Regions from separate parts of the Micromonospora sp. WMMD730 genome, predicted to be linked through region 2. Evidence: predicted binding sites of a transcription regulator. Region 2 holds the regulator's gene; the other holds the start of a gene.
What was found. Region 2 encodes HspR, which represses chaperone genes until heat shock. Its sites were predicted from a motif close to TTGAGTNNNNNNNACTCAA; they were not measured.
Positions count from the first base shown of each region.

Region 1: a site for HspR is predicted at 2,563-2,581, ahead of lon (endopeptidase La). Genes of this name have one in related genera too.

Region 1 covers NZ_JBMHML010000002.1:2,919,432-2,935,084, reverse strand. The annotation lists gene ACN265_RS12825 (DoxX family protein) at 1-71, opposite strand, end outside; gene lon (endopeptidase La) at 203-2,539, opposite strand; gene ACN265_RS12815 (histone-like nucleoid-structuring protein Lsr2) at 2,783-3,130, shown strand; gene ACN265_RS12810 (hypothetical protein) at 3,348-4,634, opposite strand; gene ACN265_RS12805 (hypothetical protein) at 4,956-5,828, opposite strand; gene ACN265_RS12800 (DICT sensory domain-containing protein) at 5,971-7,080, shown strand; gene ACN265_RS12795 (helical backbone metal receptor) at 7,099-7,815, shown strand; gene ACN265_RS12790 (CBS domain-containing protein) at 7,846-8,535, opposite strand; gene ACN265_RS12785 (DoxX family membrane protein) at 8,762-9,328, shown strand; gene ACN265_RS12780 (FKBP-type peptidyl-prolyl cis-trans isomerase) at 9,565-9,948, shown strand; gene ACN265_RS12775 (STAS domain-containing protein) at 10,138-10,506, opposite strand; gene ACN265_RS12770 (Ig-like domain-containing protein) at 10,683-11,960, opposite strand; gene ACN265_RS12765 (right-handed parallel beta-helix repeat-containing protein) at 12,136-13,815, opposite strand; gene ACN265_RS12760 (dihydrolipoamide acetyltransferase family protein) at 14,050-15,534, opposite strand; gene ACN265_RS12755 (alpha-ketoacid dehydrogenase subunit beta) at 15,531-15,653, opposite strand, start outside.
Region 2 covers NZ_JBMHML010000002.1:7,107,043-7,122,695, reverse strand. The annotation lists gene ACN265_RS30560 (ABC transporter) at 1-1,508, opposite strand, end outside; gene dnaK (molecular chaperone DnaK) at 1,716-3,596, shown strand; gene grpE (nucleotide exchange factor GrpE) at 3,633-4,376, shown strand; gene dnaJ (molecular chaperone DnaJ) at 4,458-5,639, shown strand; gene ACN265_RS30540 (heat shock protein transcriptional repressor HspR) at 5,668-6,111, shown strand; gene ACN265_RS30535 (hypothetical protein) at 6,363-6,572, shown strand; gene ACN265_RS30530 (hypothetical protein) at 6,664-7,095, opposite strand; gene ACN265_RS30525 (cation:proton antiporter) at 7,272-8,477, opposite strand; gene ACN265_RS30520 (cation:proton antiporter regulatory subunit) at 8,483-8,983, opposite strand; gene ACN265_RS30515 (hypothetical protein) at 9,251-9,502, shown strand; gene clpB (ATP-dependent chaperone ClpB) at 9,590-12,181, shown strand; gene ACN265_RS30505 (hypothetical protein) at 12,520-12,924, shown strand; gene ACN265_RS30500 (DUF4178 domain-containing protein) at 13,021-13,647, shown strand; gene ACN265_RS30495 (DUF2617 family protein) at 13,650-14,231, shown strand; gene ACN265_RS30490 (DUF4247 domain-containing protein) at 14,228-14,653, shown strand; gene ACN265_RS30485 (DUF350 domain-containing protein) at 14,694-15,116, shown strand; gene ACN265_RS30480 (hypothetical protein) at 15,116-15,653, shown strand, end outside.

The DNA.
Region 1 (15,653 bases), 4.2 Mb from region 2:
TGGATGAGTTTGGTCAGTCCCGCGCCGGCGAAGAGCGCGGCGAGCAGGATCTGCACGATCCACAGGAACATGTTCACGGGTGGTCGCCTCCGGGGGTGCCACCGGGCGGTGGCGGATGCGGGAAACGGGAGGGGTCCAGATTACGGGGCCGCAGCGGCCCCCGACGCCGGGCGCGACGTCGGGGGCCGTGGGTGGGTTCCGGTCAGGCGGCGCCGACCGGTCGACCGCCGAGCGTGTCCGCGTCGATCTCGGCCGGGCGCAACGCCAGGGCGAGCACGTCGGCCACGTCGGCCAGGGTGTGCACGGTCAGCGCCTCGCGCACCTCGGTGGGCAGGTCGTCGAGGTCGGGCTCGTTACGGGCCGGGATGATCACCTCGGTCAGGCCGGCCCGGTGCGCGGCGAGCAGCTTCTGCTTCACCCCGCCGATGGGCAGTACCCGGCCGGACAGTGTCACCTCACCGGTCATCCCGAACTCGGGCCGGACCGGTCGGCCGGTCACCAGGGACGCCAGCGCGGTGACCATGGTGATGCCGGCGCTCGGGCCGTCCTTGGGCACCGCACCGGCCGGCACGTGCAGGTGGATCCGGCGTCCGGCCAGGACGTTCGGGTCGAGGCCGTAGCGCCGCCCGTTGGCGCGCAGGTAGGACAGCGCGATGTGGGCGGACTCCTTCATCACGTCACCGAGCTGCCCGGTGAGGGTCAGCCCCGGCTCACCGTCCATGCTGGTGGCCTCGATGAAGAGCACGTCGCCGCCGGCGCCGGTGACGGCCAGGCCGGTGGCCACGCCGGGCACCGCCGTCCGCTCGGCCGACTCCGGGGTGAACTTCGGCCGGCCCAGGTAGCGGGCCAGGGTGTCGGTGTCGACCCGGACCGGGGTCGGGTCGGTGGCCAGGGCCACGGCGACCTTGCGCAGGATCTTCGCCAGGGCTCGTTCGAGCTGCCGGACGCCCGCCTCGCGGGTGTACTCACCGGCGATCAGCGCCAGCACCTCGTCGGTGACGGTCACCTCGCCATCGGTCAGGCCGGCCCGCTGGAGCTGCCGGGGCAGCAGGTGGTCGCGGGCGATGGCGACCTTCTCGTCCTCGGTGTACCCGTCCAGGGTGACCAGTTCCATCCGGTCCAGCAACGGGCCAGGGATGGTCTCCACCACGTTGGCGGTGGCCAGGAAGAGCACGTCGGACAGGTCGAGGTCGACTTCGAGGTAGTGGTCGCGGAAGGTGTGGTTCTGGGCCGGGTCGAGCACCTCCAGCAGGGCGGCGGCCGGGTCCCCGGCGTACCCGACGGCGAGCTTGTCGACCTCGTCGAGGAGCACCACCGGGTTCATCGAGCCGGCCTCGCGCAGCGCGCGGACGATCCGGCCGGGCAGCGCGCCGACGTAGGTGCGCCGGTGGCCGCGGATCTCGGCCTCGTCACGGACGCCGCCGAGGGAGACCCGGACGAAGTTGCGGCCCAGCGCCCGGGCGACCGACTCGCCGAGGCTGGTCTTGCCGACTCCGGGCGGGCCGGCGAGGGCGAGCACCGCGCCGGAGCCGCGGCCACCGACCACCCCGAGGTTGCGCTCGGCACGCCGGTTGCGCACCGCCAGGTATTCCAGGATGCGGTCCTTGACGTCGGCCAGGCCGGCGTGGTCGGCGTCGAGCACCGCCCGCGCCGCCGTCAGGTCGGTGTTGTCCTCGGTACGCGTGCTCCACGGCATCTCCAGCACCGTGTCCAGCCAGGTGCGGATCCAGCCCGCCTCGGGTGAGGCGTCGCTGGCCCGCTCCAGCTTGCCGACCTCGCGCAGCGCCGCCTCGCGGACCTTGTCCGGCAGGTCGGCGGACTCCACCCGGGAGCGGTAGTCGGCGGAGCCGTCCGGCTCGTCCTCGCCGAGTTCCTTGCGGATCGCGGCGAGCTGCTGGCGGAGCAGGAACTCCCGTTGGGACTTCTCCAGCCCCTCCCGGACGTCGCTGTTGATCTGCTCGGTGACCTCCTGCTCGGCCAGGTGGTCCTTCACCCAGCCGACGAGCAGTTCCAGCCGGGCGGTGACGTCCTGGGCGGCGAGCAGTTCGGTCTTCTGCGCCAGGCTGAGCCAGGGCGCGTAACCGGCCGCGTCGGCCAGTTCGGACAGGTCGGTCATCCGCTCCATCGCGTCGATGACCTGCCAGGCGCCCCGCTGCTGGAGCACGGAGGTCATCAGGGCGCGGTACTCGCGGGCCAGGTCACGGGCGCGGCCGGCGGGGGCGGGTTCGTCGATCCGGGTGGCCTCCACCCAGAGGGCCGCGCCGGGTCCGGGGACGCCGGAGCCGATCCGGGCGCGGGCGACGCCACGCACCACGGCGGCGGGCTCACCGTCGGGAAGGCGGCCCACCTTCTCGATGGTGGCGATCGTGCCGACGGGGCCGTACTCGCCGTCGATGCGGGGGACGGCGAGCAGGGTCTTGTCGCCGCTGGCCCGGGCGGCGTCGACGGCGGCCTGGGTGGTCGGGTCGAGGGTCACCGGGATGACCATGCCGGGCAGCAGGACGACGTCGGTCAGGGGAAGTACCGGAAGGGTTGCCATCGAGCACCTGCCATCACTTGAGGTTGAGCGTGTCTCACTCAAGTCACAAACCGTGCCCCATGTTCCGACGTGTGACTCAGGACACATCCCAGCCGTACCGCCACCGCCGGCCAGCATTGGCCGCACCCGGATTTCCCAGGATTGGCGCGACCCGCCAAATGAAAGGGAGGCATATTGTTGCGGATTTGCCGTCAGATACGTCAAACTCTTAGCACACCCCGATCACCACAGGGAGTAATGGCGATGGCAAGGAAAGTAATCACCGTTCTGACCGACGACCTCGACGGCGGAAAGGCCGATCGGACCGTCGAGTTCAGCCTGGATGGGGCGGCGTACACCATCGACCTCTCCGACGAGAACGCGGGGGTGCTGCGCAAGGCGCTCGACGCCTACATCACCGCTGGCCGTCGAATGGGCCGAGGCGCCGTCGAGGCCGGTCGCCCCGCCCGGCGCCCCGCCCGGCCCGGCGTCTCGGGAATGGATCGCGAGCAGAACCGCGCCATCCGGGAATGGGCGACCAAGAACGGACACGAAATCTCCGAGCGCGGGCGCATCCCGGTCTCGGTCGTGGAGGCGTGGAAGAACCGCTGACAGCGGGCCGGTTCACGAACGGGCACGCCGGGGTCACGCTGGGATATCAGCGTGACCCCGGCGTTTTTGCCGTGTCCACAATTTCCATCCGACGACCCCGCACCGAAAACATCCGCCGGTACGCTGTCCGCCCGCCGCACGCACCCGGGGCGGGCACGCAACGACTGCGGGCCACCCCGGGAATTCCCGGGGTGGCCCGCAGTCGTTGCCGGTCGGGTCAGTTGACCCGGATGCGCACCACGTCGAAGGCGGGGGTCTGGTTGGCCCGCTCCATCATCGGCACCCGGTGCGAGCCGTCGCCGGCCCAGACCGCGCACTGCGCCGTACCCGACTGCGGCAGGCCCGGGATCTGGATGGTCACGTCGTCGGCCTGGTTGCCGCCCTTGCCGTCCTCGGTGGCGACGAAGAACGCCGGCACGTCCTGCGGGTTCGAGGGCGCCTGGTTGGTGTTCTGGAGCATCCGGCAGGCGGTGTGGAAGTGACCGCGGGTCAGGCCCTGACCGTTGAGCACCGAACTCTCCAGGTAGTAGCCGCCCTGGCCGGCCGCCAGGAACCGGTCACGGACCAGGTTGCGGGTGGAGACCTTCAGGGTGAACGCCTGGTTGCGCTGCACCTGGTTGGGGAACTGGGTGATCAGCAGCGACGGGTTGTTGGCCGCCGCGCCCACCTCGCCGAACGCGGTGCTGACGCACCGGTTGCCGTTCTGGAAGCCGTCGTGCGCCTGCAACCGGCTGTTGGCGCAGTCCTTGGCCAGCACGCCCAGCGCGTTGCCGTTGTTGCCGTTGTTACCGCCGTTGTTGTTCTGGCCGCCGTTGTTGCCGTTGTTGCCGTTCTGGCCGCCGTTGTTCCCGTTGTTGCCGTTCTGGCCGCCGTTGTTGCCGCCGTTGTTGGCCGCCACCTGGCAGCCGGCGAGCTGCTCCAGGCCCTGCGGGCGCTGGGCGAAGCGGCCGATCGCGGTGGCGATCCGGTTCAGCGCCGACCGGCGCTTGTCGGCCAGCGGGCCGAGGATGGCGTTGTCGATGAACGCCTTGCCGTTGCGCCCCTCGGCCGCCAACCGCTTGTTGGCGTCGTCGATCTGGGTCTTGAGCAGGGCGAGTTCCTTGTCCACCTCGGCCTTGGCCTGGGCCGGGATCTGCGGCAGCCGGGGGGTGACCTCCGGGCAGGCCACCGTCGAGGCCAGCGTGGTGACCGGCGCGTTGCCGGCCTTGACGGCCTGGCACTCGGCGACGGACATCTGCCCGTCACCCCAGTGGTTGCGGACCCATCTGCCGTTCTGCCACGTCTGGGTGGTGCTGCCGCGCCCGCTCGGCGAGGTGGCACCGGGGCTCGGTGCGACGCAGGCCGACGAGACGTTGCGGGTCTGCTGCCTCGGCTTGTCCCCGGCCGAGGAGATCTGGGTGACGGCGGCGATACCGCCGAAGACGACGAGCGCACCGACCGCCGCCAGCAGCCGCTTGCTCCGCGCGTTACCGGAAGACCGGCGTGCCCCTGTGGACCTGCGCATCGAATTGCTCTCCTTCTCGATCCGGTACCTGACTCGCGCCCCCGACGAGGAGACCCTTTCCGGGTCGGTCACCCCCGCCGGAGACGCTGCGACGTTCCGGTCGCACGTCGATGGCCGACGATGCCTTTCCGCACCGTCCGCCGCGTCGGGTGGCGCGGCTGGGAAGATCCTGTCCATTCCCGCTTAGGTACGGGCCCGCATCGGCGAAGGTTCAACGCGGATCGAGGAATCCCGGACCGATTTCCGGGCGGGCCGCAATGTCACCAACCGTCGCCGGAAAATGACGGCGGGTCGTTCGGCGGCGGGTCGTTTCGGTGGCGGTCAGTCCACGCAGAGGTGCTCGAACGCGAACGGGGCGCCCAACTCGTCGCGCCGGTCCCGCAGGGCGCGGATCTGCCGGCGCAGCTCGTCCCGGTCGAGCAGGACCGGTTCCGCGTTGTCCGCCCCGGCGAGCCGTTCGCCCACCGCCACCGCCGCGAGATCCTCGGCCAGCCGGCCCGGGTCCACCCCGCAGCGCAGCCGCGCCTCGTGCACCGTGACCCGCTCCACCAGGCACCGGCCGGGACGCACCTCGACCCAGCTCCACCCCTCGGCCGTCCCGTCGCGCCACAACACGTGCAAGCCCCGCACGATCGGATCGCTGAGCCGCCGCGACACGTACGCCTCGACGGCCGCCGCCCGGGACAACGCGCCGAGGTCGTTGACCGGCCCGGTTCGCCCGTCCGGTAGCCGGCCGACGATGTCCCGGAAACCCACCGGGGCGTCGTCCGACCCGTCCGGGGCGGCCCCGGCGGCATAGGCGCGTGCGTCGATGACGTACGTGACGATGCGCCGGCCGTGCCCGGCGGCCCGCAGCGTCGGCGAGCCGATCCGCAGCACCGGCAGGCCCACGGCGGCGCACACCGCGGCGGCCATCCGCCCGGCCCGCTGCCCGGCCGAACCCGGGGGCGCGGTCGGGCCGACGGTCAGGGCGAACAGCGGCACACCGGTGTCGGCCGCGCAGACGACGTGGTCGAACTCCTCGCGCAGGGCGGAACTCCACTGGTGCCCGGTGACCCCGGCCGGCCGCCGTGTCACCAGGTCACCGAGCCGACGGGCGGCGTACACGGCCTGGCCGGCCCGGACGAACAGCGGCGCGGCACCGGACGGGACCGGCCGCAGCCGGGCGTCGTCGTCGGTGGCGGTACGCGTCATCGTCGGGTCGGTCCGTCCGTGGCAGGCGAAAGTGACCGGCCGAGTCTAGGACGTCGAGGGCGATCTCCGCCCCGCCGGTTCGGGCGACGGACGCGGCACCAGGCGGTTGGTGCGCCCCGGGCGCGATCTCTACGCTCACGGGGTGCTGCACGACGGACCGGCCCCGGAACTGTTGACCAAGCGGAGTCTCGTCACGGTCTCCCACGCCATCGAGCGGTCGGCGCTGGCCACCGCCGAGGACGGCCCGCTGGTGGTGATCGCCCTGTTCCAGCGGATGCCGTACTTCCTGCGGGAGCGGGAACGCTATGCCCGGATCGCGGCCGGCGCGACGGTCACCGTGGTCGGGTCGGTCGGGCAGACACCGCCGGAGCTGCCCGCCGGGGTGTACCCGGTGACGCTCGACGACACCGAGGAACTGGCCCGCGAGTGGAGCGTGGTGGCGCTGACCCCCCGGTTCGGGGCGAGCCTGGTGGCCCGGGACCGCCGGGAGGCGGTGCCGGCCGACACCCTGGAACAGGGGCGGCTCTTCGCCGGCCGCTGGGGCTTCCGCCGCGACGAGGCGTTGCACGAGGTGATCCGGCTGCGCACCCAGCTCGGCGACCGGCTCCCCCCGGTCGCGCTGACCGCGATCGACCAGGTGCTGCACCGGGTCCGGGACCTACCGGCGACCCCCGGGGAGAGCCGGGCCGAGGCGGCGTTGCGGCTGATGGCCGACCGGGCCGAGCGCGCCCACCGTGGCGGGCCGGGCCGGCACGCCGAGCCGGTGGACGGCCCGCCGGGGCTGGTGGACGAGCCGGCACTGCGCCACTGGACCGGGATGGACGGGGTGACCGCCGCCGGCACCCTGCCGGTGGCCCTGATCGGGGTGCGCGTCGGTGAGCCGGCCGGCGCCCCGGAACGGTTCGGGCGACGCAGCGCCGCCCGCGAGGCGCAGGCCGTGATCGCCGCGCTGACCGCCCCGCTGCGCCCGGTCGACCGGGCCGTGCGCCTCACCGCCGACGAGTACCTGCTGGTACTGCCGGCGTTGACCCGCGACGAGGCGTTGGCGGTGGCCGGTCAGGTGCACGACTGCGTGGCCGGGCTGGCCCGGTCGTACCCGTTCGTGTCCTTCGCGGTGCACACGGCGGTCACCGTGACCGACCGGCGGCCGTTGCCGGTGGCCGAGGTGCGGCACGCCGTCGGGTGGGCGGCCCGGGAGGGTGTCCCGGTGGCGACGGTGGCCCGGGAGACCGTCGCCAGCGCCGCCCACTGAGGACGGGAGGACGACGACGTGCGGGTGGTCTCGTTGGTGCCGTCGCTGACCGAGGCGGTGGCGGTGACCGTGCCGGAGCTGCTGGTCGGCGCGACCGACTGGTGCGTGCACCCGGCGGGGTTGGACGTGGCCCGGGTCGGCGGCAGCAAGTACCCCGACCTGGACCGGGTCCGGGCGCTGCGGCCGGACCTGGTGCTGCTCAACGTGGAGGAGAACCGCCGCGCCGACGCGGACGCGCTCACCGCGGCCGGGGTTCCGGTGCTGGTCACCTACCCCCGGACCGTGCCGCAGGCCCTCGACGAGCTGGCCGGGGTGCTTGCCGCGCTGGGGGTGACCGGGGAGCCGGGCTGGCTGCGCGACGCCCGCCGGGCCTGGGCCGCCCCCACCGGCACGGGCCCCGTGCGGCGGGCGGTGGTGCCGGTGTGGCGGCGGCCGTGGGTGGTGCTCGGCGGGGACACCTTCGCCGGGGACGTGCTGTGCCGGCTCGGCGTGGTCAACGTGTACGACGACGACCCGGACCGTTATCCGCGTCCCGACCTCGACGCGCTGCGGGCCCGCCGCCCCGATCTGGTGGTCCTCCCCGACGAGCCGTACGCGTTCACCGCCGACGACGGGCCGGACGCCTTCCCCGGCGTCCCCTGTGCGCTGGTCTCCGGCCGCCACCTCACCTGGTACGGCCCGTCGCTGGCCGAGGCGCCGGCCCTGCTCGCCGCCCAACTGGCCACCCCGGTCTGACCGTCCCCGGGCGGGCCCCGGCGTCGACGGTCAGGCCACCGGGGTGATCCCCCGCTCGGTCAGACCGGCGTCGTCCACGTCGTACCCGATGGTGCTGGTGACCTGGACCACGCCGCTGACCTGGCCGGCGAGTTTCTCCGCCAGCTCGGCGGCGGTCCGCCGGTCCAGCCGGCCGTCCAACCGCACCGCGCCGTCGCGGACCTGCACGGTGACCAGCCCGTCCCGCACGGCGAGCACCCGGCGCAGCACCTCCTGCACCACGTCCTCACGGATCTCGGCGTCGGTGCGCAGGTGCACCCGCAGCAGGTCGCTGCGGGTGACGATGCCGACCAGCCGGCCCAGGTCGTCCAGGACGGGCAGCCGCTTGACCTCCTCCCGGTCCATCAGCCGGGCCGCCGCCGGCAGCGACGCACCCGGGAAGGTGGTGACGGCCGGGGCTGTCATCAGCTCCTTCGCCAGCAGCGCCCCGGCCTTCTCCCGGGACACCCGACGCCGCCGCCCGGTGAAGACCCGACGTTCCTCCTGCGCCCCGGAGTGCTCCACCTTGTGCAGCAGGTCCGCCTCGGACACCACCCCCAGCACCCGACGGAAGTCGTCCACCACCGGCACCGCGCTGATGCCCCGACGGATCAGCATGTCGACGATCACCCGGTACGGGGTCTCCTCCCCCACCGTGGCGACCTCCCGGGTCATCACGTCGTCCACCTGCCACGTCCTCATCACGACCTCCTCGCCCGGTTCTCCCGTCCGACGCTAGGACCGCGCCGACCGGCCGGGACAGGGGCGGGTGGACCGGTAGACCCGAGGCCGAAGGTCCCGTCCGGACGCCCGTACCAGGGGACTTAGGTCCCGTCCCGGCACGGACCGGTCGGCCCTGCCGGGACCGCGCCGACCGGCGTGGAATGTAACTGCCACCGGGAAGTGCGGTGCCAGGCAGAGAAGGGACGTGGAGACCATGACCGCGACGATCGAGCGGAACACCACCGCCAGGAACATCGCACCGGTGGCCGGAACCGAGACCACCCGCCAGCGGGCCGCCCGGTACGTCTGGGCCGGAACCCGGCTGGCCCTCGGCTGGATCTTCCTCTGGGCCTTCCTGGACAAGCTGTTCGGCCTCGGCCACGAGACCCCGGCGAAGAACGCCTGGATCAACGGCGGCAGCCCGACCAAGGGTTTCCTCGCCTTCGGCGCGAAGGGTCCGTTCCAGGGGATCTACCAGGACATCGCCGGAGCGGCCTGGGCCGACTGGCTGTTCATGATCGGCCTGGCCGGGATCGGGGTGGCCCTGCTGCTCGGCATCGGGATGCGGATCGCCGCCGTCGCCGGTGGCCTGCTCATGGTGCTGATGTGGACCGCCGTCCTGCCTCCCGAGAACAACCCCTTCATGGACGACCACCTGATCTACGCCGCAGTGCTCGCCGGCCTCGCCCTGGTCGGCGCGGGGAACACCCTCGGCCTCGGTCGGGTCTGGGCCACCCTCCCGCTGGTCCGCCGGTTCGGCTGGCTCAGGTGACAGGTCCCACCCGCCCGGGTGGTCGACCGACCGGCAGGGGCGCCACCGCCACGGTGGCGCCCCTGCCGCGTCCGCGTCCGGCCCCGTGGGCGGGATACGTGTACGGCGGCTACGGCCGGGCCGGGTCCCGCGACGCGCGGGGCCCGGTCGGTGGGGCCCGCGGCAGCCGACGCGCTCGCGATCGGGCAGGATCGACACCGTCCGGACGATCGGGTGACGACAGAGGAGAACAGCAGATGAACACGCCCCAGGCAGGCAAGCCGGAGATCGGCCCGATCGAGGGTGCGGCCCCGGCCGACCTGGTGATCGAGGACATCACCGTCGGGGAGGGCCCGGAGGCGCGTCCCGGCCAGCTCGCCAACGTGCACTACGTGGGGGTGTCCCACTCCACCGGCCGCGAGTTCGACGCGTCCTGGAACCGGGGCGAGGCGTTCGAGTTCCCGCTCGGCGGCGGTCAGGTCATCGCCGGCTGGGACCAGGGCGTGGTGGGGATGAAGGTCGGCGGTCGCCGTCGGCTCACCATCCCGCCGCACCTGGGCTACGGCAGCCGGGGCGCGGGCGGCGTGATCAAGCCGAACGAGACCCTGGTCTTCGTCGTCGACCTGCTCGGCGTGCGCTGACGCCGGTCGGGGTCGCCGGCACCGCCCGGCGGCCCCACCCGCCGGACTCCGTGGCGCGGCCCGGTCTCCGGGCCCCACGGCGCACGGCCCGGCCGCCGGACCCCGGTGCCGCCCTGGTCGCCCGACTCCGGTGCTGCCCCGGCGCCGGGCTCTGCGGTGCCGCCCCGGCGGTCGCCGGGGCATATGTGGTCAGGCGCAGGCGGCCAGCGGGCGGGGCAGGGCCCCGACCGGGGCGTCGCCGTGCCGGACGGCGATGACGCGGTGCAGGCCGCCGACCCGCAGCACCCGGGCGACCACCGGATCGGGGTCGACCACCACCAGCTCGCCGCCCCGGGCCCGGACCCTGAGGTGGGCGGCGACCAGCGCCCGCACCCCGGCGGCGGAGAGCACCTGGACCCCGGACAGGTCGAGCCGGAGCAGCGGGCGGGCCGGTGCGGCCCAGAGGGCGGCCCGGAACGCGCCCACGGTGGCGATGTCGATCTCACCGGCCGCGCGCACCTCGACCACGTCGTCGGCCACCCGCAGCCGCACGTGGAACCGCTCCTCTGCCTGCGTCATGCCCCGAATCTAGCCCCCACCTCTGACGTTTCCGCCCTGCCCAGGGCGGGTTTCGGGGTAGTCCCAGGGTCGCCCCGGAGCCGACCCCGAGTCCTTCTCAGGGTGGAGCCGGCCGGGCCCGACCGGCCGCGTGGTGGCCGAGCGGGCCCGGGTGGTTCCCGGCGGGTCGTCGTGGGTCAGCCGCCGCTGGCCGACGGCCCGGGGGCCGGCGACGAGCCACCGGCGACCGCCCCCGGGTGCGGCGCGCTCGTGGCGGGCGCCGGCTTCAACCCCGGCGGTACGGGCAGCGCGCTGCCCCGGGCGAACTCGGCCCAGCTCGTGTTCCAGGCGGTCCAGCCGTTACCCGGCCGCAGCGGCACCTCGGTGCCCTTCACGGTCACCAGGTCACCGACCTGGGTGATGCCCATCAGCCAGTCGGCGGCGGCCGAGGAGACGTTGGCGCAGCCGTGCGAGACGTTGGTGTAGCCCTGGTCCCCCTCCGACCAGGGGGCGGCGTGGATGAACTCGCCACCCCAGGTGAGGCGCTGGGCGTCCTCGACGTCGACCACGTAGCCGCCGTCGGGCTCGCCCCGGGTGTCGAAGCGGGTCTGCTGGTGCTTCTCCATGATCACCATCTTGCCGCTGGAACTCGGGGTGCTCGGCTTGCCGAGGCTGACCGGGATCCGGCGGACCAGCCTGCCGTCCTGGAAGACCGACATCTGCTTGGTGGCATTGTCGATGTCCAGCGCGACCTGCCGGCCGATCCTCGAGGTGGACCGCCGGTCGGCGTCACCGACGTACTCCTTGCCGATGGGCAGCCCCTCCAGTGCGGAGCGGACGCTGATCGTCGTCCCGGGACGCCAGAAGTCGGGGGCCCGGTAGTAGACCTGACTGCCGTCCTCCAGCCACGACCAGGTGCCCGGCTGGGGCGGATCGGTCTTCACGAACAATCGTCGCTGCACGACCGCCCTGGCCTCTTTCGGAATGGCCGGTTCGAACGCGACCGTCACCGGCATCGCGGTGCCGTACGTCTGGTTTCCGGCGAAATAGAGCACGCTGGTCAGCGCCTGCCGGTTCGTATTCGTCGGGGCCGTGGTGAACGTGGTGCGCCCGACGGTGGTCCGGCCCGCGTCGCCGGTCGCGGTGACCTCGGCGGTGTAGGTCCGGCCGCTGCCCAGCGGGGCCGCCGGCACCCAGCTCGACCCGTCCTCCCGCGGCTCCCCGGCGACGGCCCCGCCCTTGTCGTCGGTGAGCTTGACGCTGGTCACCCGGCCGTTGCTCACGGTGGCGCCGACCTCCGCGCTGACCGGGACGTCCTTCGCCCGGTCAGCGGGGGTCACCGTCACCGTGGGGGCCGCCGCCGCACCGGGGGCCGCCCCGGCCGCCGGCTTCCGCTCGGCGGTGCACCCGCCGAGGACCAACGGTGTGGCTGCGATGGTCACCGCCATTAGCGTCAATCGCCGCCTCACGTCCATATTCCATCCCCCGTTTCCAGTCCCCTTGGCCACATTCTGTACAGCGTTTCTCGGGGCGGGTCGGGCTTTCCGGGGAACCGGGCGGGCGGGGCCGGGCTTATCGACCCCGGCGGGCGGCAGGCGGCCACGGTGCCGCCGATGTCCGGGATCGGCCGTGCCGGGACGCCCCGGGCGGTCAGTCCCAGTCCTGGTCACCGTGGTTACGGTGCCACCGCCCACCGACCGGCGGGGTGTCCAGCCGCAGGGCCGCCACCGCGTTGCCGGCCAGGTCGTTGTCCTCGACCCGGCAGCCGACGCAACTGCCCCGGGCCGTGATCCACATGCCGTGGGTCTGGGTGCGCTCGTCGTGGTTGTCCCAGATCCGGTTGCCGCGCACCGTCGCCGAGTCGAACGCCGCGTTGATCGCGATGCCGGCCCGGGTCGACGGCGCGGCCGGCAACTCGTACGCGGTGCCCGGCAGCGGGGTGTCCCCGCTCCACCCGCTGTAGGCGTCGGGACGTACCGGGGCGAGGTGCAGTTCGGTGGCGGTGTTGGTGGCGACCACGGCGACCCGCCGGCCGACCCGCAGCACCTTGCCCCGGTGGCTGTCCTGCGCCCAGGTCGCCGAGCGGTCGACCAGGGACCGCTCGGTGTACCGGACCGACTCGCCGCCGCCGTGGGACGCCTCGGCGCACCGCCGGCCGTTGTTGCGGATGCGGTTGTCGAGCAGCATCGCGTCGGTCATCGGGCGGTCCACCCGGATCGCGTCCAGGCCGTTGCCCCAGAACTCGTTGCTCTCCACCACCACGTCCTGCGCCGGATGCGGGTAGCCGCGACCCAGGTCGTGCTGGTGGTAGCCGTAACCGCCGTTGCCGCTGATCCGGTTGCCCCGCACCGTGTACGGGCCCGGGGTGTTACCCATGCTGATCCCGTCGCCCACGTTGCCGTCGATGACGCAGTCGGTGAGCAGCCCACCCCGGCCGGCGACGCCCGAGGTGCCGTTGCCCGACACGTCGTAGCCGGCCTCCAGGTTGCCGGTCATCGTGCAGCCGGTGACGATCAGCCCGTCGGCGCCCCAGTCCGAGATGCCGAACCGGTTGCCCTGACTGTGGCAGCCGACGATCCGGTAGCCGCGCGGCGGCGTCCAGTAGTCCTTCTGGAGTTCCAGGAAGATGCCGTTGGTGCCGTTGGCCAGGGCGGTGCAGTTGGCGATGGTGAGCCGTTCCATGTCGCCCCAGCCGCCGATGCCGATGCCGATGCCCGCGCCGCCCATCTGCTCGCCGTTGTCCAGCCGGCCGCAGCCGACCACCACCACCCCGTCGACCAGGGTGTCCTGGAGGAAGTCGCAGCCCAGGCCGCTGGCCGCCGTGTGGTGGATGTAGAGGTTGCGGAACACCCCGCGCACGACGTACTGCAACCCGAGGCCCTTGGCCAGGTAGTTGTACTCGGCCATGGCCACCCCGGAGCCGTCGATCTCGAAGTCGGCGAAGGTGCAGTCGGCGATGTGCCGGTCCCGGTCCGCGCCGTGCTGCAGCACCGTCCAGAACGCCAACGGCGTCGGGTCGCTGCGGTTGCCCTCGTTGCTGAGCAGGAACCGGGTGGCGGCCGGGCCGGCGCCGATCAGCGACACCCCGCTGCGCCACACCGTGCCGGCGTCGCGGATGGAGTAGATGCCCGGCGGGCACCAGATCACCCGGGCCCGGCCGTCGGCCGCGTAGCCGTCACCGAGCCGGTCCACCAGGGCCGCCAGCGCGGGTTGGTCGTTGGTCACCCCGTCGCCGGTCAACCCGTAGTCGTGGGCGTTGCACCACAGCGGCGCCCCGGCGACGGGGGGACGGCGGTCCCGCACGGCGACGGGCAGACCCTGGTACGGCACGGGTGGCTCCTCTCGGCGGTGCGTCCACGACCGACACGGCAGGGCCGCGACCGGGCGTACGCAGTGCGGTGCGCGCCCACCGGAGGTACGGCGCGTCCGTGACCCGCGCCGGATTCCCGGCCCGCCGACCGGAAAACACCCGCCGACCGGTCGTCCCACCCGAACCGGACGAACACCCGCCAGCGCGACGGAGCCGGCCACCCCGCCCAGGGTGACCGGCTCCGGGCGTACCGCTCAGACGTTCGCCACCAGCAGCGCCGGCTGTTCGACGCAGTCGGCGACGTGCCGCAGGAACCCGCCGGCCACCCCGCCGTCGCAGACCCGATGGTCGAAGGTGAGGCTGAGCTGGGTCACCTTGCGGACCGCCAACTGCCCGTCGACCACCCACGGCTTGTCCACGATCCGCCCCACCCCGAGCAGCGCCGCCTCCGGGTGGTTGATGATCGGGGTGGAACCGTCCACCCCGAACACGCCGTAGTTGTTGAGGGTGAAGGTGCCGCCGGTGAGCCGGGCCGGCGGCAGGGTGCCGGCACGGGCCTCGGCGGTGGTCTGCGCCAGGGCGGCGGCCAACTCCCGGGTGGTCAGCCGCTGGGCGTCGCGCAGCACCGGCACGAGCAGGCCCCGGTCGGTCTGCGCGGCGATGCCCAGGTGCACCCCGGCCGACTGGACGATGCGCTGCCCCTCGGTGTCGACGTGCGCGTTGAGCTGCGGGAACCGGCGCAGGCCGCTGAGGCAGATCCGGGCCAGCAGGGCCAGCACGCTGACCGGGGCGTCCGGGGTGGCCGCGTTGATCGCCGCCCGGGTGGCCAGCAACGCGGTGGCGTCCGCGTCCACCCAGATGGTGACCTCGGGGATCTCCCGACGGCTGCGGGAGAGCTTGTCGGCGATCACCCGGCGGATGCCGGTCAGCGGGATGACCACGTCGGACGCGTCGGCGGGGACCGGCCCGCCGTGCGCCGCCGGGGCCGGGTCCGCGACGGGCCGGCCCGGTTCGTCGGTGTGCCGCCGCGGCGCGGTGGTCAGGGCGGCCTCCACGTCGCTGCGGCGGATCACGCCGCCGGGGCCGGTGCCCCGCAGCCCGGCCAGGTCGACCCCGTGCTCGCGGGCGAGCCGGCGCACGATCGGCGAGATGACCAGGGGGGCCGTCCCGCCGGCCGGCACGGTGCCGCCGCCGGCCGGCGGGACGACGCCGTCGGTGGACACCCCGGTGGCCGGGGCGTCCGTCCCCGCGCCGGCCGGGACCCTCGGCGCGGACGACGGGCCGACGGTGCCAACGGGGACGGACCCGACGGCCGGCTCCGCGACGGGCGCGGCGGCCGGCTCGGGGGCCACGGTCAGCCGGGGGCGTCGCCGCCGCCGGGTGCCGCCGTGGCCGGTGCCGTACCCGATCAGGACGTTGCCGGAGCCGGCCCGCTCCTCCTCGCGGTAGGTGGCGTGCCCGGCGGGTTCGTCGCCGCCGTCGGCCGGCGCGACGGTGATCAGCGGCTGGCCGACCGGGCGCGTCTCACCGGCCGCGCCGTGCAGGGCGACCACCCGCCCGGCGTACGGGCAGGGCACGTCGACCACGGCCTTGGCGGTCTCCACCTCCACCACGCTCTGGTCCACGGTGACCACGTCACCGACGGCGACCTTCCACTCGACGATCTCGGCCTCGCTCAGCCCCTCACCGAGGTCGGGCAGGAGGAACACCCGGGTGCCGGTGGCGGTGCGGGCGCTCACGCCGCGCTCCCCTGCACCAGCCAGCGCGGATCGGGCCGGTCGTCCCACTGCAGGCGGGCCACGGTGTCGAGCACCCGGTCCACCCCGGGCAGGTGGGTGTGCTCCAGCATCGGCGCCGG
Region 2 (15,653 bases):
AAGACGGCGATCATCACGGCCAGCCCGGTGGCGTTGACCGCGTACGCGGCCGTACGGGCCACGAACCGCCGGTCGCCGCCCTCCTCCCGGACCAGCTCCAGCACGGCACGCTGCCAGTCCCGGACCAGCCGTTCGGCCCGTTCGGGCAGGTCGGCCGAGGCGTGCGCAAGCGACGGTTCGAGCAGTGCGGCCCCGGCGGGGTGCGCCTTCCAGGCGGTGTACGTGTGCTCCGCAGCCTCGGCGGCGACCCCGCGCAGCAGGGTCACCAGTTGCGACTCGATGGCGTTGCGCAGCTCGGTGGCGGGGGTGGCGGGCCGGCCGGTGACCGCGGCGACGAGCCGGTCGCGCAGCCTGCCGATCCGGGCCTCCAGCGTCCGGAAGAACTCCCCGGTGCCGACGAACTCCTGCCAGCGGGCGAGCACCTCGCCACGCAGCAGCCGGCCGTCCTTCATGCCCTCGGCCACGGTGCGGTGCGCGCCCTGGTAGGCGGCCCGGACCCGGTCGTCCAGCGCGTCGGCGGCGGCCACCTGCTCGTCGGCGGCGTCGGCGAGTGCCTCGACCGTGGGGTGCAGGGAGGCGAGCGCGCCGTCCAGGGTCTGCCGGACCACGGCGGCGCGGGCCTCGGCGTCGGCGGCGAGCCGGGCGAACCAGCCGCCCAGCGGCGCGGTCACCCGGTCGGGCAGCAGGCCCTGGCCGTCGACCCAGGTCTCGGGCAGGACGAACAGCGGCGCCGCGCCCAGCTCCTGGGCGGCGAGCATCTCGGACAGGTGGGCGGCGATCTCGTCGGCGGCCTCGGGGGGCACCCGGTCGAGCACCATGGCGATCGAGGCCCCCCGGGAGCGGGCGGCGCGCAGCAGCTCCCACGGGACGGCGTCGGCGTACCGGGCGGCGGTGGTGACGAAGAGCCAGAGATCGGCGGCGGCGAGCAGCTGGCCGGCGAGGGCGCGGTTGGCGTCGACCACCGAGTCGATGTCGGGGGCGTCGAGGAAGGCCAGCCCCGGTGCGAGCGCGGGGGCGGTGACCAGGTGCAGGGTGCCCGGGTCCTCGCTGGGCTCGTTGGTGCGGGTCAGGCCGGGCAGCAGCTCGCCCTGGCGGAACCAGGCGGCGTCGGCGGGGTTGCAGACCAGCACCGGGGAGCGGGTGGTGGGGCGCAGCACCCCGGCGGCGCTCACCCGGGCCTGGACCAGGCTGTTGACCAGTGTGGACTTGCCCGCACCGGTGGAGCCGCCGACGACCACGAGCAGCGGGGCGTCGAGCCGGGCCAGCCGGGGCAGCAGGTAGTCGTCGAGCTGGTCGGTCAGCGCCCGGCCGGTGTGCCGCGCCGGCTCGGCCGAGGGCAGCGCCAGCGGGAACCGGGCCGCGCCGATCGCGGCCCGCAGGCCGGTGAGGGCGGCGGGCAGGCCGTCTCCGGTGGGGCCGGGCGGCGTCTCGTCGGTCTCCGACGACCCGGTGCGGGCGGCGACGGTGGGCGCGCCGGACCGGGTGGCGGGATCGCCGTGCGTCGTCACCGCTAAAGCGTGCCCGACCGATGCAACAGAGACAACCGGAGGGTAGTAACGGTCAGGTTGCGTCGGGTCGGCTCAACTCGACTTGCGCTTTGGCGATCGCGTGGCACTATTGAGTCAAGTTCACTCAACTTGTGGTGCGGTCGCTCCGGGCGGCCCGCCGGGTAGGCCACCTGACCTGCCCATCCGTTACGAAGCGAGGAAGCGAAGATGGCACGTGCGGTCGGTATCGACCTCGGCACGACGAACTCCTGCGTCAGCGTTCTCGAGGGCGGTGAGCCCACCGTCATCGCCAACGCTGAGGGCTCGCGGACGACCCCGTCGATCGTCGCGTTCGCCCGCAACGGCGAGGTGCTCGTCGGTGAGGTCGCCAAGCGCCAGGCGGTGACCAACCCGGACCGGACCATCCGCTCGGTCAAGCGGGAGATCGGCACCAACTGGACCGTCGACATCGACGGCAAGAAGTACACCCCGCAGGAGATCTCGGCGCGCACGCTGATGAAGCTCAAGCGGGACGCCGAGGCCTACCTGGGCGAGCAGATCACCGACGCGGTGATCACCGTGCCCGCCTACTTCAACGACGGCCAGCGCCAGGCCACCAAGGAGGCCGGCGAGATCGCCGGCTTCAACGTGCTGCGGATCGTCAACGAGCCGACCGCGGCGGCCCTGGCGTACGGGCTGGACAAGGGCTCCAAGGAGCAGACCGTCCTGGTCTTCGACCTCGGTGGCGGCACCTTCGACGTGTCCCTGCTGGAGCTGGCCGAGGGCGTCGTCGAGGTCAAGTCGACCAGCGGTGACAACCAGCTCGGCGGCGACGACTGGGACCAGCGCATCATCGACCACCTGGTGAAGACGTTCCGCGGCGAGCACGGCATCGACCTGGGCCAGGACAAGATGGCGCTGCAGCGGCTCCGCGAGGCGGCCGAGAAGGCCAAGATCGAGCTGTCGGCGGCCACCACCACCAACATCAACCTGCCGTACATCACCGCCGGGTCGGCCGGCCCGCTGCACCTGGACGTGACGCTCAGCCGCGCCGAGTTCCAGCGGATGACGCAGGACCTGCTGGACCGCTGCAAGGGCCCGTTCGAGCAGGCCGTGAAGGACGCCGGCATCAAGATCGCCGACGTCGACCACGTGATCCTGGTCGGCGGCTCCACCCGGATGCCGGCCGTGACCGACCTGGTCAACCAGCTCACCGGTCGCGACCCCAACAAGGGCGTCAACCCGGACGAGGTCGTCGCCGTCGGCGCGGCCCTGCAGGCCGGTGTGCTCAAGGGCGAGGTCAAGGACGTCCTGCTGCTCGACGTGACCCCGCTGAGCCTGGGCATCGAGACCAAGGGCGGCATCTTCACCAAGCTCATCGAGCGCAACACCACCATCCCGACCAAGCGCTCCGAGGTCTTCACCACGGCCGACGACAACCAGCCGTCGGTGCTGATCCAGGTGTTCCAGGGCGAGCGCGAGATCGCGGCGTACAACAAGAAGCTCGGCACCTTCGAGCTGACCGGCCTTCCGCCGGCGCCGCGCGGCGTGCCGCAGATCGAGGTCACCTTCGACATCGACGCCAACGGCATCGTCAACGTGCACGCCAAGGACCTGGGCACCGGCAAGGAACAGAAGATGACGATCACCGGCGGCTCGTCGCTGCCGAAGGACGACATCGAGCGGATGCGCCGGGACGCCGAGGAGCACGCCGACGACGACAAGCGTCGCCGGGAGGAGGCCGAGACCCGCAACGTGGCCGAGGCGCTCCAGTGGCAGACCGAGAAGTTCCTCGCCGAGAGCGGCGACAAGCTGCCCACGGAGAACCGGGAGCAGCTCAACGAGGCCCTCGGTGAGCTGCGGGGCGCGCTCGGCGGCCAGGACATCGAGAAGATCAAGGCGGCCCACGAGCGGCTCGCCCAGGTCTCCCAGCAGGCCGGTTCGCTGCTCTACTCGCAGCAGGCCGAGCAGGGGGAGCAGCCGGGCGCGGCCGGTGCGGGCGCGGGTGCCGGAGCCGGCGCGGGTGCCGCCGGGGCCGCCGGGGCCCCCAAGGCGGGCGGCCCGGACGACGTGGTCGACGCGGAGATCGTGGACGAGGACAAGAAGTGACGGTCCGCGCCACCGCACAGGGAACGAGGTAGTCGCATGACGGAGAAGCCACGAGCCGCCGACCCGGACACCTCCGGGTCGACGCCGGGTGGCTCCGCGCCCACCGACGACGGGCCGCGGGTCGTCATCCGGGACAACCGCAAGCTCGGCAAGACCGAGGAGACGCCCGCCGCCGCCGACGCCGGGGCCGACGTCCCGGCCGAGGGGCTGGTCGAGGAGTCCGAGGTGGTGGTCGACGAGATCGAGGCCGAGGCCACCGCCCTCGACGACCCGGCACCGACCGGTCCGCCGGTGGTGGACGCCCCCGCGCAGCCGGTCGACGGCAGCGCCACGGGCTCCCCGCTCGGCGCCGAGCTGGAGGCCCTCCGGGCCGAGCTGGACGAGCGGACCCGGGACCTGCAGCGGGTGTCGGCGGAGTACGCCAACTACCGCAAGCGGGTGGACCGGGACCGGGGCGTGGTCCAGGAGCAGGCGACCGGCTCGGTGCTCGCCGCGCTGCTGCCCATCCTGGACGACCTGGACCGGGCCCGGGAACACGGCGACCTGGTCGGGCCGTTCGGCACCGTGGCGGAGCAGCTCACCACGGCGCTGGGCAAGTTCGGCCTGACGCCCTTCGGCGAGCAGGGCGACCCGTTCGACCCGACCCGGCACGAGGCGGTCGCGCACCAGACCTCACCGGACGTCGACGAGCCCACCTGCGTGCAGGTGATGCGTCGGGGTTACCTGCTCGGCGAGCGGCTGCTGCGGCCGGCCATGGTCGCGGTCGCCGACCCGGAGTAGTGCACGGCCATCCGGTCGCCCCGCCCGCCTCCCGAGGCGGGCGGGGCGACCGGGCCACATCTCACGGAAGGGGGTGGACCGGTGAGTTCCAAGGACTGGATCGAGAAGGACTTCTACGCCACGTTGGGCGTGGAGAAGTCCGCCTCCTCGGACGAGATCAAGAAGTCGTACCGGAAACTGGCCCGGGAGTCGCACCCGGACCACAACCCCGGTGACCCGAAGGCCGAGGAGCGGTTCAAGGGCGTCTCCGAGGCGTACGCGGTGCTCGGCGACGACGCCAAACGCCGCGAGTACGACGAGATGCGCTCGCTGTTCGGCTCGGGCGCGTTCCGGCGGGGCGCCCGCGGCCCGGGTCAGCCCGGCGGGGTCCCGTTCGACGTCTCCGACCTGTTCGGCGGCGGCGGGGGCGGGGACAACCGGTTCGGTGGCGGCGGCTTCACCGACCTGTTCAGTTCGATCTTCTCCGGCGGTGGTGGCGCCGGCCCGACCCGGGCGCGTGGACCGGCCCGGGGCCGGGACGTGGAGGCCGAGGTCGCGCTCGACTTCGGCGACGCCGTCCGGGGCGTCACCCTGCCGTTGACGTTGCGCGCCCCCGGGGTCTGCGACACCTGCCACGGCAACGGCGCGAAGCCGGGTACCCAACCGACCGCCTGCCCGGTCTGTCACGGTGCCGGGGTGACCACCCGGGACCAGGGGTCGTTCAGCTTCTCCGAGCCGTGCCGCAACTGCCAGGGCGTCGGGACGGTCGTCGAGGAGAAGTGCCCCGAGTGCCAGGGCACCGGCGGGGTCACCAAGGCCCGCACGCTCAACGTCCGGTTCCCCGCCGGGGTGGCCGACGGCCAGCGGATCAGGCTGGCCGGGCGGGGCGAGCCGGGGCAGCGCGGTGGGCCGGCGGGTGACCTGTTCGTGCAGGTGAAGGTCCGCCCGGACGACCTGTTCGGGCGTACCGGTGACGATCTGACGCTGGCCGTGCCGATCACCTTCGCCGAGGCGGTGCTCGGCACCGACCTGCGGATACCCACGCTGGACGGCGCGGTGACCCTGCGCGTCCCGCCGGGCACCCCGTCCGGGCGGGTGCTGCGGGCCCGGGGCAAGGGTGTCGTACGACGGGACGGGCGGGCCGGCGACCTGCTGGTCACGCTGGATGTGGTGGTGCCGGCGACGGTGTCGGACGAGGCGCGGGCGGCGCTGGAGTCGTTCGCCGGGGCGACGCCGCCGGCCGCCCGGGAACATCTCGACGCGCGGGTGCGTCGGGTCGGTTGACCGGTGGACGGGTGCGGAGGTGAGTGGGATGTCGGACGGGTTCGTCGGTTCGGGTGACCCTGCCTACGAGGCCAAGGTGCTGATGATCTCGGTTGCGGCACGGATGGCGGGCATGCACCCGCAGACGCTGCGCCAGTACGACCGGCTCGGCCTGGTGCAGGCCGGTCGGGCGGCCGGTGGCGGGCGACGCTACAGCGTGCGGGACGTCGTCCTGCTGCGCGAGGTGCAGCGGCTCAGCCAGGACGAGGGCGTCAACCTGGCCGGGGTGAAGCGGATCATCGGGCTGGAACGCCTGGTGGAGCAGGCCCAGCAGCGGGTGGCCCGGCTGGAGGCGGAGCTGGACGCCGCGTACCGGCGGATCGCCGAGCTGGAGACGCTGGCCAGCGGCTTCTCCCGGGGCGACCTGGTGCCGACCAGCCGCACCTCGACGGCGCTGGTGGTCTGGCGTCCCCGCCGCACCGGCCCCACCTGATCGACACTTCCGGTCGGGTGCTCCGGTGCCCTCGCCGCACCCGACCGGCATGATCAACACTTCTGGGCGCGAATAGCGGCATCCCCTCGACGGGATGCCGCTATTCGGCGTATCTGGAGTGAATCTCCCCGAGGCGGGACGCTGACCGGCGGGGTTCAGGCATTCCTCCGCCGGGAGTGGGGCTGTCCCGTTAACCTGTGAATCAGGCGCAAGCGGACCAATCCGGACTTCGGCAGCGGGGGGGGGGAACCGTGGCGGAATCGGCGAAGAAGGTGGCCCGGCAGGCGGAGGAGCGGCTCGACCAGGTGGCCGAGAACGTCCGGAAGAAGTTCGACCGGGTCACCCGGGGCACGTTCTCCGACACCGTGAAGGACGGCAGGTTCGCCGACCGGAACGCCCGCAGGGCGAACCGGGGGCAGGCCGAGCCGAAACGCGGCGACCAGGGCGGATCGCAACGCTGACGATCCGCCGACGTGCGGGCCGGGACCCACGGGGGGTCCCGGCCCGTTCGCCGTCCGGGCGTGGTGGGGCGGCTCCGGCCCGACCGCGACGTCAGCCGAGGCGGCGGTTGTCCCGGACCAGGCCGCCCTCGCACCAGTCGTGGTAGGTGAAGAGTTCCTGCCGGGCCAGCAGCATCCGGCTGTTGTGCGCCCAGTTGCGCACCAACTCGTCGCCGTCGCGCTCGGCCTGCTCCACCAGCTTGCGGAACCGACGCCGGGGGTGGGCGCGGAACTTCGTCCGGATGCCGTCGGCGGCGTAGATGTAGAGGCAGTGCAGGGCGAAACGGCGGGCCGGGCAGGCCGGGTCCCGGGCCAGCTCGAAGAGGGTGAGCACCAGGTGGTCACCCGCCACCAGCAGGTCCCAGTCCTGGGGCAGCGAGGTCAACGGCACCGAGTCGGGTTGGTACGCCCAGGCCCGCAACTCCGCCGGTGACGGGTCGACGGGGTTGGCGAAGCCGCGGAACGTCGGACCGTGCGCGCTCACCCGGCAACCTTCCCGCTCACGCCCGCGGGATGCCTCCGTCCGCCCGCGAGACCCTGGCCTGCTGGGGCGCAACGCTAGCCGCCGTCACCCGGCCGGCGGAAGACCTGCCGGGAAGCAATTCGGCAACGGATGCCCTGGCCAGGCCGACCCGTGCGGTCGACCTGGCCAGGCGAAACTCAGTCCGTGGCCGGTACCGGCCGGGCCTGGCGGGCGGCGATCCTCCGCCGCACCCGCTGCTTGAACCAGTGCATGTCGGGCAGCCGGGCGAGCATCGGACCGGTGATCACGGTGATCAGCACGTACGCCGTGGCGAGCGCGGCCAGCTTGGGTTCGACGGTGCCGGCGGCGACCGCGAGACCGGCGATGACGATGGAGAACTCACCGCGGGGCATCAGGGCGAAACCGGCCCGCCACCGGCCTGGCTCGGCGATCCCGGCCCGGCGGGCCGCCAGGTAGCCGGTGACCAGCTTCGTCCCCATGGTGACCACGGCCAGCGCGATCGCGGGCAGCAGCACCGGCGGCATGTCCCGGGGGTCGGTGACCAGGCCGAAGAAGACGAAGAAGACGGCGGCGAAGAGGTCCCGCAGCGGGGAGAGCAGTTCGGTGGCGTGGTGCGCCACCGGCCCGGACAGGGCGATGCCGACCAGGAACGCCCCGACGGCGGCGGAGACCTGGAGCCGGGCGGCGATCCCGGCGACCAGCAGGGTCAGGCCGAGCACCCCGAGCAGCAGCGCCTCCGGGTCCTTCGCCGACAGGGCGGCGGAGATCAGGTGGCCGAAGCGGATGGCGACGACCAGCACGACCACCACGGTGAGCACCGCGATGCCCAGCGCTATGCCGCCCTTGACCAGGCCAACGCCGGCCAGCAGCGCGGTCACCAGCGGCAGGTAGAGCGCCATCGCCAGGTCCTCGATGACCAGCACGGACAGGATGACCGGGGTTTCCCGGTTACCGACCCGGCCGAGGTCGCCGAGCACCTTGGCGATCACCCCGGAGGACGAGATCCAGGTGATGCCGCCGAGCACCACGGCCGCCACCCAGCCCCAACCGAGCAGCAGCGCGAAGCCGAACCCGGGCAGGGCGTTGAGGACCGCGTCGATCAGGCCGGCCGGCGCCGCCGAGCGCAGGTTGCCGACCAACTCGTTGGCGCTGTATTCCAGGCCGAGCATGACCAGCAGCAGGATGACGCCGATCTCGGCGCCGACGGCGAAGAACTCCTCGCTGGCGGCCAGCGGCAGCAGACCGCCGTGGCCGAACGCGAGGCCGGCGAGCAGGTAGAGCGGGATGGGGGAGACGCCGAACCGGCGGCTGAGTCGACCGAGCAGCCCGAGCAGCAGGAGGAGAGCGCCAACCTCGACCAGTAGGGTTGTGGTTTCGTGCATCCGCCTCAGCCGTCCGGGTCACTGTCGGCGAGGATGGCGGTCACCCCGTCGAGACCCTGCCGGGTACCGACCACGACCACCACGTCACCGGCCGCGAAGCGGAAGGTGGGATCGGGCGAGACGTTGACCTCGCCCTGCCGGAGCACCGCCACGATCGAGGCGCTGGTGCGGGTGCGTGCCTTGGTGTCACCGAGCCGCTTGTTGACGTACTTCGACCCGGCCGGGATGGCGATCTGCTCGGTGAGCAGCCCGGCCGCCTGCTCGCGCAGGCCGGAGAGCTGACCCAGCATCAGCGACGCGCCGAGGATGTCGGCGAGCGCCTCGGCCTCGTCGTCGGTCAGCGGGATGTCGTGCTGACAGGAGTCGGGATCGTCCGGGTCGTAGAGGACCAGGTCGCGGCGGCCATTGCGGTGGGAGACCACACCGAGCCGGCGGCCGGACTCCGTCATCAGGTCATGACGGACGCCGATTCCCGGTAGGGCGGTCTGTTCGACTCGTACTCGCACGGACGAGAGGTTATACCCTGCCCTCCACCTCGGCCCGACGGATGTCTGCCCTGCTCGCGAGCGTGCCATCCCCGCCACCGCCCGTATCCACCCACCCCCCGACGGGTCACACCCCTCACCGCGCCGCCCGGTCACCGCGCCTGCACCCACCGCACCGCACCGCTCCGCCCGGAACAACCGACCGCCCAGGAGGAACCGCGATGACAGATCCACTCGTCGGGGGCGATATTGCGGGGTCCGACCCCGTTCGACACCGCCATCGGGCCGATGTTGCTCATGCCGCTGCGGGCCAAGGTGCTCGCCCGGACGGCGGCCCGCTCGCTGGCCTTCCTCGCCCACGTGGACCCCGGCGAGACCACCGTGTCCATCGAGGATGATCAGGGGGTACGTCACCGGGTCTTCTGCGACGTCCGACTGGAGACCGGCCGCCGGTGTGTGCTGCGGGCCGGTCACGAGACGCCCTGCACGTCCCGCCTGTCCCGCTGGCCACCGAACGCCGCCCGTCCCCGGAGATTGTGACCCACGCCACGTTGGCAGAGTTGAGCGGAATAGGCTCAACTCTGATGGTGTCTCTTACTAGTGGACACGCCGATCCCGGGGGAGCCCATGAACACGGAACGACTCACCACCAAGAGCCGCGAAACCATCACCGGTGCGGTCGCGCTGGCCAACCAGCGTGGTCACGCCACCGTGGAACCCTGGCACCTGCTGCTGGCCCTGCTCGACACCGACGGCTCCACCGCCGCCGGCCTGCTGCGCGCCGTGGGTGCCGACCCCGCCGGGCTGCGCCGGGTCGCGCAGCGCTCGGTCGACGCGCTGCCCGCCGCCCGTGGGTCCAGCATCGCCGAGCCCACCCTCGCCCGCGAGTTCGTCAACGCCATCGGCGCCGCCGAGCAGATCGCCCGTCCGCTCGGCGACGAGTACACCTCCACCGAGCACCTGCTCGCCGGCCTGGCCCGGGTGGGTGGCGCGGTGTCCAACGCGCTGAAGACCGCCGGGGCCACCGAGGAGAACCTGGTCGCCGCGTTTCCGACGGTGCGCGGCGGGGACCGGCGGGTCACCACCGCCGACCCGGAGCAGACCTACCAGGCGCTGGCCAAGTACGGCGTCGACCTCACCGCCAGCGCCCGGGACGGCAAGATCGACCCGGTGATCGGGCGGGATTCCGAGATCCGTCGGGTGATCCAGGTGCTCTCCCGGCGTACCAAGAACAACCCGGTGCTGATCGGCGAGCCCGGCGTCGGCAAGACCGCGATCGTCGAGGGCCTGGCCCAGCGGATCGTGGCCGGGGACGTGCCCGAGTCGCTGCGGGACAAGAAGTTGGTCTCGCTCGACCTCGGCGCGATGGTCGCCGGTGCGCAGTACCGGGGCCAGTTCGAGGAGCGGCTCAAGTCCGTCCTGGAGGAGATCAAGAACTCGAACGGGCAGGTCATCACCTTCCTCGACGAGCTGCACACGGTGGTCGGCGCGGGCAAGGGCGAGGGCTCGATGGACGCCGGCAACATGCTCAAGCCGATGCTCGCCCGGGGTGAGCTGCGGATGGTCGGCGCGACCACCCTCGACGAGTACCGCGAGCACATCGAGAAGGACCCGGCGCTGGAGCGCCGGTTCCAGCCGGTGCTGGTCGGCGAGCCGACCATCGAGGACACCATCGGCATCCTGCGTGGCCTCAAGGAGCGCTACGAGGTGCACCACGGCGTCCGGATCACCGACGCCGCCCTGGTCGCCGCCGCGTCGCTGTCCGACCGGTACATCACCGACCGGTTCCTGCCGGACAAGGCGATCGACCTGGTCGACGAGTCCGCGTCCCGGCTCCGCATGGAGATCGACTCCCGGCCGGTCGAGGTGGACGAGATCGAACGGGCGGTCCGCCGGCTGGAGATCGAGGAGATGGCGCTGGCCAAGGAGCCCGACGCCGCCTCCGCCGAGCGGCTGGAGCGGCTGCGCAAGGAGCTGGCCGACAAGCGTGAGCAGCTCACCGCGCTGTCCGAGCGCTGGCAGACCGAGAAGAGCCACATCACCAAGCTCTCCACCGCCAAGGAGGAGCTGGAACGCCTCGGCGGCGAGGCCGAGCGGGCCGAACGCGACGGCGAGCTGGAACGCGCCGCCGAGCTGCGTTACGGCCGGATCCCGGCGCTCAAGGCGGACCTGGCGACGGCCGAGGAGGAACTGGCCCGGCTCCAGGCCGACGGCGCGATGCTCAAGGAGGAGGTCGGCGCGGACGACATCGCCGCCGTCGTCGCCTCCTGGACGGGCATCCCGGCCGGTCGGCTGCTGGAGGGCGAGACCGCCAAGCTGCTGCGGATGGAGGAGTCGCTGGGCAGCCGCGTCGTCGGCCAGGCCGAGGCCGTCGGTGCCGTCTCCGACGCGGTACGCCGGGCGCGGGCCGGCGTCGCCGACCCGGACCGCCCCACCGGCAGCTTCCTGTTCCTCGGCCCCACCGGCGTCGGCAAGACCGAGCTTGCCAAGGCGCTCGCCGAGTTCCTCTTCGACGACGAGCGGGCCATGGTCCGCATCGACATGAGCGAGTACGGCGAGAAGCACTCCGTCGCCCGTCTGGTCGGTGCCCCGCCCGGATACGTCGGCTACGAGGAGGGCGGGCAGCTCACCGAGGCGGTGCGCCGCCGGCCGTACTCGGTGATCCTGCTGGACGAGGTGGAGAAGGCCCACCCGGACGTCTTCGACATCCTGCTCCAGGTGCTCGACGACGGCCGGCTCACCGACGGCCAGGGTCGTACGGTCGACTTCCGCAACGCGATCCTGATCCTCACGTCCAACCTGGGATCGTCGGTGATCAGCGACCTGACGCTCGCCGACGAGCAGCGCCGCGAGGGGGTGCTGGCGGTGGTCCGCTCGCACTTCAAGCCGGAGTTCCTCAACCGGCTCGACGACATCGTGGTCTTCGCCGCGCTGCGCGGGGACGACCTGCGCTCGATCGTCGACATCCAACTCGACCGGCTGCGCCGGCGGCTCGCCGACCGCCGGTTGGCGCTGGACGTCAGCGAACCCGCAGGGACCTGGCTCGCCGAGCACGGGTACGACCCGATCTACGGTGCCCGGCCGCTGCGTCGCCTGGTCCAGTCGGCCATCGGCGACCAGCTCGCCAAGGCCCTGCTGGGTGGCGTGGTCAGGGACGGCGACACCGTGCGGGTCGACCTGTCCGACGACAAGAGCGGCCTCACCGTCACCGCCTCCTGACCCCCCGTACCCACCGGCCCGGCCCCGCCACCCCGGCGGGGCCGGCCCCTCCACCGCTGCCCCCTCCCCCTCCCCCTCCTCGCCCCGGCCCTCGCCCCGCCCCTCCCGTCCCGGTGATCAAGAGATTCGCGTCACGAGAGCGCCTTCTCCTGACGCCAACCTCTTGATCGCCCCGCGCCGGCCCTCCCGCCCTCGGCGATCAAGAGGTTTGCGTCACCGGGAGCGCTCTCCGGTGACGCAAACCTCTTGATCACCGCGGTTGGGCGGGGCTGAGTGCGGGGCGCGGTGGGGTGGGCGGGGGTGGGTGGGGTGGTGCGGGGCGGGGAAAGGAAAGGGGCATGTTCGGGATGCGGAAGAAGAGTGGCGATCCGGAGCTGGACGCCGCCGTGCGGGAACTCGCCGGGGCGGACACCGTCGCCTTCGGTGGGGTGGGGTTCGCCGGCACGCTGCTGCCGGTGACCGAGGCGTACCGGCGGGTCGAGGAGGCGTTCGCGCAGCGCCCCCGGCAGGCCCGCGAGCAGGTCGACTGGCTGCTGCGGCACGGTTCGCCAGCCGGGCGGGCGTACGCGGCGACGCTGCTGGAGCAGGTCGACCCGGCGGCGGCCCGGGCGGCCTGGACGGCGCTGGGCGACGACGACGCCGAGTTCACCACGTTCGCCGGCTGCACGATGGGCACCACCACGCTGCGTGGGTACGCGGCCGACCGGCTGTCCGGCCCACCTCCCGACAGGCACGCTGAGTAGCTGATCTCTCACTCAGAATTCGCTGAGTTTCCCCAGGTGCGCGGGGTGCGCGGGGTTGTTACCGTCTCCGCCGATGCACTTGGGGAGGTGGTCGGGGTGAACGGTTCAGTCGCGTACGTCGTGGCGGCGTTGGGGTGTCTGATCGGGGTCGCCGGGATCGTGGTGGCGGCGGTGGCTTTCAGCCGGAGCCGCAAACCGGCCCGCCCGACACCGGCGAAGGACCCGTTCCGCGACACCGACTCCGACGCGCTGCGCGGTGACCCCCGCAAGCTCAAGCCAGGCGACATCGTCGAGATCCGTGGCGTGTCCTACGCGGTCCGGGGCTCGGTGCACCTGGTCGAGGGCGGCTGGAGCTGGGCCGAGCACCTGCTGGACACCGTCGAGGGCGACAAGCGCTGGCTCTCCGTCGAGGAGGACCCGGACCTGGAGCTGGTGCTCTGGACGGCCGAGCCGACCGCGACGCTCACCCCGGGCGCACCGACCCTCGACTTCGCCGGCCGCCGCTACTCCTGGGAGGAGTCCGGCCAGGCCCGCTACTCGGCCACCGGCAGCACCGGTCTCGACCCGTACGGCACCGTCCGCTACCAGGACTACCGGGGCCAGGGCGGCGACCGGCTCTCCTTCGAGGCGTACGGGGAGGCCGGCTGGGAGGTGGGTCGGGGTGAGCGGCTGCACCGCGCCGACGTGATGGTGTACCCGCAGTCCGGCCCGGTGGGGTCCTGATCGTGCTGGTCAGCCTGGACACCCCGTACGTCGACACGTGCGCGGCCGACCTGAGCCTGGCGCTCGGTGGCCCGGAACGCCCCGCCCTGCACGTCCGTGACCTGACCCTGCCCGGTGACGTCCGGCTGCGGCTGCGCCTGCTCGGTGCCTCCCACCAGGTCGTCCTCGCCGTCCCGGCGGCAGGTGCCGACGCGACCGCCCCCGATCGGCCCGGTGGGCTGGTCGAGACGGTCGCCTGCCTGCCCGGTCGGCCCCCGCACCTGCCTGGCGACCTGCACGACGAGGCGGGCGGTTACCGGTTCGCCGCCACCGTGCTGCGCCCCGCCGAGGGGGAGCTGCACACCCGGATCGCCGCGCTCCGCGCCGACCTGGCCGACGACCCGTACGCCCTGGTCGGGGTCTTTCCCGGGGACCCGGACGCGGTGACCGCGCTGGCCGTACGCCCCGATGCGCCGGCCGGGACGGTGGCCTGGCGCACCTGGCACGCGTACCCCCAGACCAACGAACTGGTCCTGACCGAGACGGCGGTGACGCTCCCGCACGATCGGCGAGCCCCGCAGTCGCGAACGGAGGTAACACCGTGACGTACCGACGCTGGTTCGTGGTGGGGGTGGCCTTCGCGGTCGTCGGTGCGCTGGTCGCCGCCTTCGCGATCTTCTACGGCAACTTCTCGCCCCGGGGCTACATCGAGGACCGCTACACCCGGGCGGCGAGCCGGGACATCGGGCGGGACGCCATCGCGTACACCTCGAACCGCACCCCGAGCCAGGTGGCCAAGGACGTCACCGACGCCTGGAAGCCGGCCGACCAGTACGTCGACGGCAGCGGCGTCTACCTGCGCTACGACGACGACTCGCTGGTGATCCTGCCGATCGCCGCCGGCTCGCTGATCCTGCTGGAGCGGATGCGCACCGCCTACCCGCGTTACCACTCGACGGTGGGCAGCCACTGGGGCTGGGGTCGGGGCAGCACCGTGCGCGGCGGCGGTCCCGGCTCCGGCAAGTGACGCGTACCGACCCCGACCGAACGAACCCCTGGAGCACGCTGTGCAGAACCTGGTCACCGACCTGCTGGTCACCCTCGCCTACGGGGTGGTCGGTGTCGTCCTGATGGCCGTCGGCTACGTGCTGGTCGACGTGGCCACCCCGGGGAAGCTCCACGAGCTGATCTGGACCGAACGCAACCGTAACGCCGCGCTGCTGCTGACCTCGAACCTGGCCGGCGTCGGCATCATCGTGGTCGCCGCGATCGCCGCCAGTGAGGACGACTTCCTGCTCGGCCTGGTCGGTGCCGCCGCGTACGGGATCGTCGGGCTGGTCATCATGGCCCTGGCGTTCGTACTGCTCGACGCGTTGACCCCGGGCAAGCTGGGCACGCTGCTGGTGGACCAGCAGCCGCACCCGGCGGTCTGGGTGTCGGCGATGGTGCACCTCGCCACCGGCGCGATCATCGCCGCCGCCATCAGCTGATGACCACGGCGAAGCAGCCGGCGAAGGCGAAGCAGAACTCGGGCGCCTGGGTCGTCTGGCTCTTCATCGGCGTGATGGCGCTGGTCTGCGTGGGCAGCAGCATCCTCAACCGGGACTCCGGGGGCACCACCGTGCCCGGTCCGGCGGCCGACGAGCGTGCCGACACCGTGCCGCTGCTCGTGCAGGCGGCCGACAGCCAGGGCATCTGCTACGGCTGGCGGCTGGAGAGGTCGTCCGGCGCGGAGGTCAGCGTCGGCTCCAACCTCGGCGACGGGGTGCCGGTGACCGGGGACGCCCGCTGCCCGCGCTGGGTGGAGGTCCGGGCCCGGATCATGTACACGTCGTCCAGCAGCGAGAGCAACGACTGGGCGACGGTCACCGTCTCCGGCTCCGACGACCTCGACCGAGCCGACCTGTGGGCTGTCGACAACGGGCTGGGCCGGTTCGGGCTGGACACCGACACGTTCATCGACGATCCGGGCTGGGCGATCTGCCGGGCCGCGGTGACCCTGCCGCTGCTGGTCGCCGAGGCCGGTG